DNA from 2 places in the Rudaeicoccus suwonensis genome. Region 2 is predicted to be linked to the other one. Evidence: riboswitches for the same ligand, from Rfam matches in the RefSeq annotation. Region 2 holds a riboswitch; the other holds the start of a gene.
What was found. Region 2 has a riboswitch for cobalamin ahead of BKA23_RS00030 (prenyltransferase/squalene oxidase repeat-containing protein). Riboswitches for the same ligand answer to the same signal wherever they lie in the genome.
Positions count from the first base shown of each region.

Region 1: linked by a shared signal. The riboswitch ahead of BKA23_RS00685 (ribonucleoside-diphosphate reductase subunit alpha) and the one ahead of BKA23_RS00030 (prenyltransferase/squalene oxidase repeat-containing protein) in region 2 are both predicted to bind cobalamin.

Region 1 covers NZ_VIVQ01000001.1:149,790-153,995, reverse strand. The annotation lists gene BKA23_RS00705 (alpha/beta fold hydrolase) at 1-616, opposite strand, end outside; gene BKA23_RS00700 (alpha/beta hydrolase family protein) at 618-1,268, opposite strand; gene dcd (dCTP deaminase) at 1,268-1,843, opposite strand; tRNA gene BKA23_RS00690 (tRNA-Gly) at 1,959-2,029, shown strand; cobalamin riboswitch at 2,187-2,415, shown strand; gene BKA23_RS00685 (ribonucleoside-diphosphate reductase subunit alpha) at 2,554-4,206, shown strand, end outside.
Region 2 covers NZ_VIVQ01000001.1:2,529-6,734, forward strand. The annotation lists gene BKA23_RS00020 (hypothetical protein) at 1-531, opposite strand, end outside; gene BKA23_RS00025 (dihydrofolate reductase family protein) at 718-1,365, opposite strand; cobalamin riboswitch at 1,535-1,673, shown strand; gene BKA23_RS00030 (prenyltransferase/squalene oxidase repeat-containing protein) at 1,776-3,452, shown strand; gene BKA23_RS17540 (ABC transporter substrate-binding protein) at 3,454-4,206, shown strand, end outside.

The sequences.
Region 1 (4,206 bases), 150 kb from region 2:
GCAGCACGTGAGTCAGAACGAAGGGCCCGACATTCGTCTGCACGGTGCGATCGGCGATCTGCGTCGCAATCCGTTGCAGCACAGGCATTCTGGCGTAGATCTGAGCCTCGGTCTCGGGCCGGCTGATCGCCGCCAGCAGGATGAGCCCATCACATCGATCACGATGGCGTGCGGCGAATTCCAACGCGGCAGGGCCGCCACCGGAGATGCCGAGCACGACGACACGCTCGACGCCATAGGCGGTGAGGAAGTCGGCCAGCACGTCGGCCTCGGTCGCCGCATCGACACACTCACCGAGCGGCGTGCGCAGGTACCCCGGCCGCGAGGGCGCGAGAACCCGTGCCACCGAGTCGAGGCCGTTGCGGCGAGCGAAGAGCTCGGCCTGGTCGTAGCCGCCAGGCGACCCGTGCAGGATCAGCACCGGTGGCGCAACCACCGGGCCAAGAGCGACGTATTCGACTGGCCCGCTTGCGGTTTCGATCATCTGGCTGCCGGCGAGGATGCGCGAGCGTTCCTGACCCTGCCAGTAACCGTAGTAGGCGACCAGGGACGCGGTGGCGACCGCGGTCGCCGACACGGCCGCTGCCGTCACCTGGTGGGTCAGGTCTCGTCGCACGTCATCTCGCAAGCAGATTCAGTCGCAGGAATGCGGTTGTATGCCGGTGCCACCGCCCCGGTCGCCACAGCATCGCGTGCGAACCGTTGAACGCCCTGTAGGTGGCATCGCCGCCTGCTGTGCGGATCCGGTCGACCAGCTTCTCGGACTCGCGTGCGTCGGTCATGGTGTCCTGGCGACCGTGCATCAGCAAGGTGTGCAGCGGCAGGAACGGCGCGACGTCATACTGCTGCGGGATCCAGGGCGCCAGACCGACGATGGTGCTGACGCCGTCTATTCCCGCTAGTTCCAGGGCAACTCGCCCACCCATCGAGTGGCCGACCAGACCCATCGGCAGTCCGGGGTACCGCTCCTGCAGCCGCCGCACCGCCCAGCGCGCGTCATGCACCGGCGAGCGTTCGGCGCCGTTGTAGCCGCGCACGGCATCGCGCAGGATCGCCGCTCCGATGCGCCCGCCGCTGCGCACTTCGATGTGCTGGGCGAAGGGCAGCATCCGCAACAGGGCCGGCTCGAACTTCGTGACGCCGGTGGTGCTGTCGGGCGCGCCACCGTGCAGCACGAGAGCGATCGCTCGCGGTCGCGGGACTCTCGGCAGAATCAGGATCGGCTGCGAATCGTCGTGCTCCGGCCCCTTCTCCCAGCGCCGACCCATCAGACGTCGGTGCGGTGAAAATTGCTGAACGAACGACTCGCTGTCGGACCGCGCTGACCTTGATAGTGGGAGCCGTACTTCGCGCTGCCATAAGGGTTTTCGGCCGGGCTGCTGAGCTGGAAGAAGCACAGCTGACCGATCTTCATACCCGGCCACAGCTTGATCGGCAGGGTGGCGACGTTGGACAACTCCAGGGTGACATGGCCGCTGAAGCCGGGATCGACGAAACCGGCCGTCGCGTGAGTGAGCAAGCCGAGCCGTCCGAGACTCGACTTGCCCTCGACGCGCGCTGCGATGTCGTCGGGCAGAGTCACCTGCTCATAGGTCGAGCCGAGGACGAACTCCCCCGGGTGCAGCACGAACGGCTCGTCCGGCTCGATCTGCACCAGGCGCGTGAGTTCGTCCTGCTCCTCGGCGGGGTCGATGAACGGGTACTTGTGGTTGTCGAACAGCCGGAAGTACCGGTCGAGCCGGATGTCGATGCTCGAGGGCTGGACCATCGCCTCGTCATACGGCTCGAGTCGCACCCGGCCGGCATCGACCTGGGCCTTGATATCGCGGTCGGAGAGCAGCACGGGGCAAACGCTACCTGCCGAGTCGTGCGGGTGGTCGGTCGCTGGCGCGGAGGTGGTCGGTTAGACTCGCTGCCGCACACGGATCCGCTGCTCTTGGGCACCGGATTCCGGACGCGCGAGTGTAGTTCAATGGTAGAACATCAGCTTCCCAAGCTGAATACGCGAGTTCGATTCTCGTCACTCGCTCCGCGCACTGAGACGGCCCCCGACATCGTGGGCCGTTTCGCTGTTTCCGGCGGACTCGGCGACCGCGATGTGGCGAATTCGCCGGGATGTCGGCCCGTGAAATCACAGCAGTGCAACTACATGATGTAGGGGCTTGGCAATCCGAGCACCACTAGATAGTGTGTGTAACGTAGCTGGTTCGGCACTACATCCGCAGATGGATGTAGAGCCGAGGCAAGAGGGAACCCGGTGGAATTCCGGGACTGCCCCGCAGCGGTGAGTGAGGACGAAAGCCGTCATCAGCACTGGGCGCACAGCCTGGGAAGCGACGGCCGGTAGGTGGTTTCGAGGCGTATGCCGGAGCCGGATTCACGAGTCCGAAGACCTGCCAGCGCCCCACCCGCAACCGCGGGAGGGTGACCGCGGCTCGCGTGGGACGAGCCGGCGGACGAGTGGGCCTGACGCTGCCGGATCGCGCCGCCCCGCCCGCCTGTCGCTTCGTCTCCCGCAAACCCGCGACCAGCGAGGGACGGAGACCACCAGACGTGAGCATTCATGTCACCAAACGCGACGGCACCCGCGAGCCGTATGACGCCGACCGCATCAACCGCGCCATCGAACGTGCGGCCACCGGACTGCCGAACGCCATGTCGATGACCATGCAGATCGCCTCGGAGTTGGCGATCACGCTGTTCGACGGCATCACCACGGAGCAGTTGGACGAGGCTGCCATCAATGTCGCGGTGCAGAACGTCAAGGACGACCCGGATTTCGACGTGATCGCCTCGCGGCTGCTGCTGAAGACGATCTACAAGCGCGTGCTCGGCGACTTCGAGACGCAGAGTGAGCTGGCCCTGTTGCACCAGGCCCGCTTTCCCGGTTACGTCCGGGTCGCGGTCGAGGACGGCTTGTTCGATCCGCGGCTGGCATCGGCCTTCAACCTCGAAGCGCTGGCTGCCGCACTTGACCACCATCTCGATGACGGGCTGCGCTACATCGGCATCGTCACGCTCAAAAACCGATACATGGCAACGGATTCCGCGCGGCGTCCGCTGGAGGTTCCGGCATACTTCTGGATGCGGGTCGCGATGGGCCTGTCGGTGGAGGAGAAGGACCCGACCCAGGCCGCGATCGCGTTCTACCGCAAGATGGCGTCGCTGGATTACCTCGCCGCAGGGTCGACGCTGGTCAACGCAGGCACCTGCACACCGCAGCTCTCGAACTGCTTCGTGATGCAGATGGACGACGACATCGAGCACATCGCCAAGTCGATGCGTGACGTCATGTGGCTGACCAAAGGCACCGGTGGCATTGGTCTTTCAGTGACCAAGCTGCGCTCCGAGGGCAGCCCGATCCGCAGCAACAACACATCCTCGACCGGCCCGATCCCGTTCATGCACACCGTCGACTCGATCCTGCGTGCGGTCTCGCGAGGCGGCAAGAAGTTCGGCGCGCTGTGCTTCTACATGGAGAACTGGCATCTGGACTTCCCGCAGTTCCTCGACCTGCGGCAGAACGCCGGCGACCCCTACCGCCGCACCCGGACGGCCAACACCTCCGTCTGGCTGAGCGACGAGTTCATGAAACGCGTTGTGGCCGATGACGATTGGTACCTCTTCGACCCACTGGAGACGCCCGACCTGGTCGAACTCGTCGGTGACGAGTTCTCGGCCCGCTACGCGGAGTACGTCGCGATGGCCAAGGCCGGCCGGTTGCGCTCGCACCGCCGCCTGCGGGCTCGCGAGCAGTGGAAGGCCATCCTGGTGTCTTTGCAGACCACCTCACACCCGTGGCTGACGTGGAAGGACACCATCAATCAGCGGGCGCTCAACGACAACACCGGCACGATCCACCTGTCGAACCTGTGCACCGAGATCACGCTGCCTCAGGACCTCGACAACGTCTCGGTCTGCAACCTGGCCTCCATCAACCTGTCACGTCACCTGGTCGACGGCGAGTGGGATTGGGACCGCCTCGCCGAGTCGGCCCGTCTGGCGGTGCGTCAGCTGGACAACCTCATCGACGTCACTCGTTCGTCCGTGCCGGAGTCCGAGCACTCCAACAGCGAGAACCGCGCTATCGGCCTGGGGATCATGGGTTTCACCGAAGTCGTCGAGCGGCTCGGTATGGCGTACTCCTCGCAGGGCGCTGCCGATCTCATCGATGAGCTGGTCGAGTTCATCAGCTGGCACGCCATC
Region 2 (4,206 bases):
GAGTTCGCGGACCTTCCACGCACCTCCGAAGTCGGCAAGCGTCCTCACGACTCGGGCGGCGGGCTCACCTTTAAGAGTTCCCCTAGGCCTACCTGGCCCGCGCCATGGATCTTTGTCCAACCCCTTGTCGGACAGGAACAGGCCCGGGTCGCTGAGCGACAGCTGGACGTTGCCCGTCGCGTCGAGGTAGTTCAACCCAGCCCCTGAAAGTTGGGCACGAACCTGAGGAGTGAGATATCGCGCCGCCACGAGCGGCTGTGCGTTTGGCACAAGCTTCGCGGAGCCGGCGAACTGCTCTGCCAGCCCTGGAACATCTCGACCCTCGACGGTCCCCTTCACCTGTACCGCGAGTGTGGCAGTGCGCCCGTCGGGTGCGGTGATCCGAAAGGCAGCATCGGCGCGTCGTCCGAGCAGGTCCGTTGGATCGAAGGTTTGGAGTGCCCAACGCGCAGGTAGCCGTTCCGTCAGTCCGGCGACAGCCTTACGGAGAATCTCGGTCTCGTTGGGCGGTGCCTCGACGGCGAGGACCATGGCGACCATCTCCTTTCAGTTCACGTAACTATACCTCTCCGCTGCCGGCGGAGAGGTATAGTTACCCGAACGCCCAGGGTTCTTCACGTCGAGCGCTCGCCCGACGGTCGCCACAGTCGTGCGCGAGCGACAAGCACTCGGAAGCCAGCCTGTGCACGACGCCCACGCTAATTTCTGCTGAATCTCCTATCGCGTGAAGGTCACGTGGATGGTGCCGCTCTCCGCGACCTCGCTCATCACCGAGTGTGTGGTCTCGAGTCCGCGCAGGTCGTCCCACACGCGGTTGCCGTGCCCGATCAGGATCGGCGCGATCGCAACGTGCAGCACGTCGACCAGGCCGGCACGCAGGAAGTCGCGCGCGACACCGATGCCGCCGCCGACGCACACGTTCAGACCACCAGCGGCAGTAACGGCTTCGGCCAGCACATCTTCGATCGGCGCATTGCGGAAGTGGAAGGTCGTGCCGCCCTTCATCACCAGCGACGGCCGCGGCGCGGTGTGCGTGAGCACGTATACGGGAGTGCGGAACGGCGGCTCGTCGTCCCACCAGCCCTTCCACTCCGGATCGTCGGGGAAGGAGTGCAGGCCGAACATCGCAGCGCCGATGATCTGTGAGCCGATGCCGTCGAAATGCGCTGCGGCATACCGGTCGTCGATCCCGGTCGTGCCCCGGCCGGTGGTGTCACCGAACACGCGCGACTGCATGGTGCGGGTGGCGGTGTACGCCTGCACCAACGGCCCCCAGTCCTCGCCCATCGGGTTGTCCGGCGACGTCCCCGGCGCCGGGCTGTACCCGTCCAGTGAGATGTTCAGGTCGACTCGGACTCGGGTCACGACGGATCTCCTCCTGTATGACGGTGCTCGGTCGCGTCGCCGCCATTTCGATGTGGACGGCGCCGTTGCGCCCGAGAACTCACCATAGGCATGTGCTGTGACAACCGCAGGTGAACAGCGAACGCTGACCGAGATCGAAACCTGTGCCCGTCGTCCGGCGGTGTTAAGGTCTGCCTCGGCGGGAGGCATCTGCGCTCACGCCGTCGAGATTCATCAGGGGAAGCCGGTTCGATTCCGGCGCTGTCCCGCAGCCGTGGTCCACGCCCAGCGTGGTGAGCCGGAATGCCTGATGCCGCTCGGGCAATCACAGGCTGTCGTGGACTGCAGTCGCGCCGAAACCGCACAACCGTCGCATGCGTCGGTGGCCGGTTCAGCTGGGGTCCATCCGTCATACCGGAGGAGTCCCCACCATGCAGGTGCCGATCAACAGGCGGCTGCTCGCCGCGACCGCCGGGGTGCTCACCGCGTGCGCCGGCACGGGTCTGGCCCATGCCCCGAGTTCGTATGCCGCAGTGGGTGGTTCGCCTCTGGCGACCGCTCCGGGCAATCCGGTCGCTGCGACCGCGGCAAGCACCTGGTTGCGCAGCCAACTCGACAGCACCGGCGCGATGCCCGGTTTCGCACCCGGCTCGCCGGACGTCGGCCTCACCATCGACACCTACTGGGCGATGAAGGCGGCCGGCGCACCGAAGGCGCAGCTGGCCAAGACCTGGTCGGCGATCTCCTCGCACGCGCAGGCGTATGCCGGGCCGCAGGTCTACAGCGGAGTCACCTACATCACGGCCGGCGCGTCGGCGAAGGTGCTCTTTGCCGCTGCGACCGCGGGCGTGAGTCCGGTCCTGACTCAGCCTGGCGGCTACAAGCTCAACATCCTCGATCAAACTCTCGCGCTGGTGAACCAGAAACCCGGTCCTGAGCACGGCCGACTACAGGATCCGGCCGCCGACGGCCCGGACAGCTCGAACCTCTTCAGTCAGTCGCTGGCCGTGCTCGGCTTCGTCGGCATGAACGAGCAGAAGACGACCAAGCGGGCCGTCGTGCAGGATGCCGTGAACTTCCTGCTCACCCAGCAGTGCAGCGCCGGCTACTTCCGGATGTTCTACAACGACAACCTCAGCTGCAACGCGGCTCGACCCAGCGGCAACGCCCAGCCGGACAATGACGGCACCTCGATGGGGTTGCAGGCCCTGATGGCGGCGAAGGCAGCCGGGCTGAGCGTGCCGCAGAGCGCGATCACCCGCGGCGCGGCCTTCCTTGTGTCGGCGCAGAAGGCGAACGGCAGCTTTGGTGGCGGCGTCTCGACCGAGTCACCCAACAGCAACAGCACCGGGCTGGCCGCAGCGACCTTGCAGGCAGCCGGTGAGATTCACGCAGCAGCAAAAGCCGGCGCGTGGATGACCACGGTGCAGGCGATGGAGCCCCGCATCAAGGGCACGCCGCTGGCTGCGGACGCCGGTGCGATCGCCTACGACCAGCCGACGTTCGCCGCCGCGCTGAAGAGCGGTATCGGCAGCATGGTCGGGGTCTGGCAGCGCGCGACGCCGCAGGCGATCTTCGCGTTCGCTCGCGTGCCCTTCATCGACCTGGTCAGCACTGTCAGTCCGACGAAACCCACTCCCACGCCCACACCCACTCCGACCAAGCGCTCGCCGAAGCCGACGCCCTCGCACACCACGACGCCGAAGCCGACATTGCCTGCGAGTCCGGCTGCCACGGCTGTGCGCCCGACCGCAGCGTCCAGCGCGACGTCCGCTGCCGGTGTCGTGGTCGGTGGCTCCGGTGGTGGAGGCGCTGCGGCGGGCTTGGCCGGCTCGAATCTGATCGCCGGAGCTGCGCCGCAGGGCGCGACCGGCGATGCTGCGCCAACCGCGACGGCCTCGGCAACGACCTCTGCCTCCGTCATACCGCCCGCGAGTTCGACGAGCACTCCGCGGGCCACCGGCCAGGCCGACGTGGCCGCCCTCGGGTCGCCGAGTTCGGCTCACGGCGGCACGAACGAGTGGCCGCTCACGATCGCCATCGTCATCGGTGCGCTCGCCGCCGGCGCGTTGCTGGTGACCCCACGTCTGCTGAAGAAGGAGGACTGAGATGCGGCGTCTTGCCCGATCCACCGCGGCAGTCGCGCTGGCGCTCGGCGCCACCGGCACCCTCGGCGTTGCCACCGCACCGCAGGCGCTGGCAGCCGGTTACAACGGCTTCTGCACCACCTCCACCGGCGTGACCGTCGTGGTCGACTTCCAGCAGCTCGGTGGCGGAGTCGTCGTCCGCTGCGCGCCTTCGATCCCGGCCGGCGGCACCGGCCTGGACGCCCTGCAGAACGCAGGCGTGCCGTATGCCGGAGTCGCGCGCTGGGGCGACGCCTTCATCTGCCGGTTGTTCAACAAGCCGTCGGCCACGCAAACGCTTCCGGTCACCGGCGACCCGTCATACAAAGAGGCGTGCGTCAACACCCCGCCGGCCTCGGCCTACTGGTCGTACTGGTTCGCGCCCAACGGCGGCACCTGGACCTACAGCCAGTTCGGTGTGACGAATCGCTCCGCGATCAAGGGCGGCTTCGAGGGCTGGTCGTTCTCCCTGAACGCCACGGCCGGGAGCAACCCGCCGCCGCGCATTGCCCCGGTGCGTCCTCAGACGTCGAGCCCGACGCCCACCCCGACCACGACGAGCACGACCGCGCCCCACAACGGTGGCGGTGGTGGCGGCACCACTCAGGCGACTGCTCCGGCTCAGAACACCGGCTCGACGGCTCTGCCATCGAGCCTGGCTGCGCATGAGCCGGCCAGCCAGCAAGCCGCCGAATCCAAGGTCAACCCCTCGCAGTCCGCCGCCATCGCAGCCGCG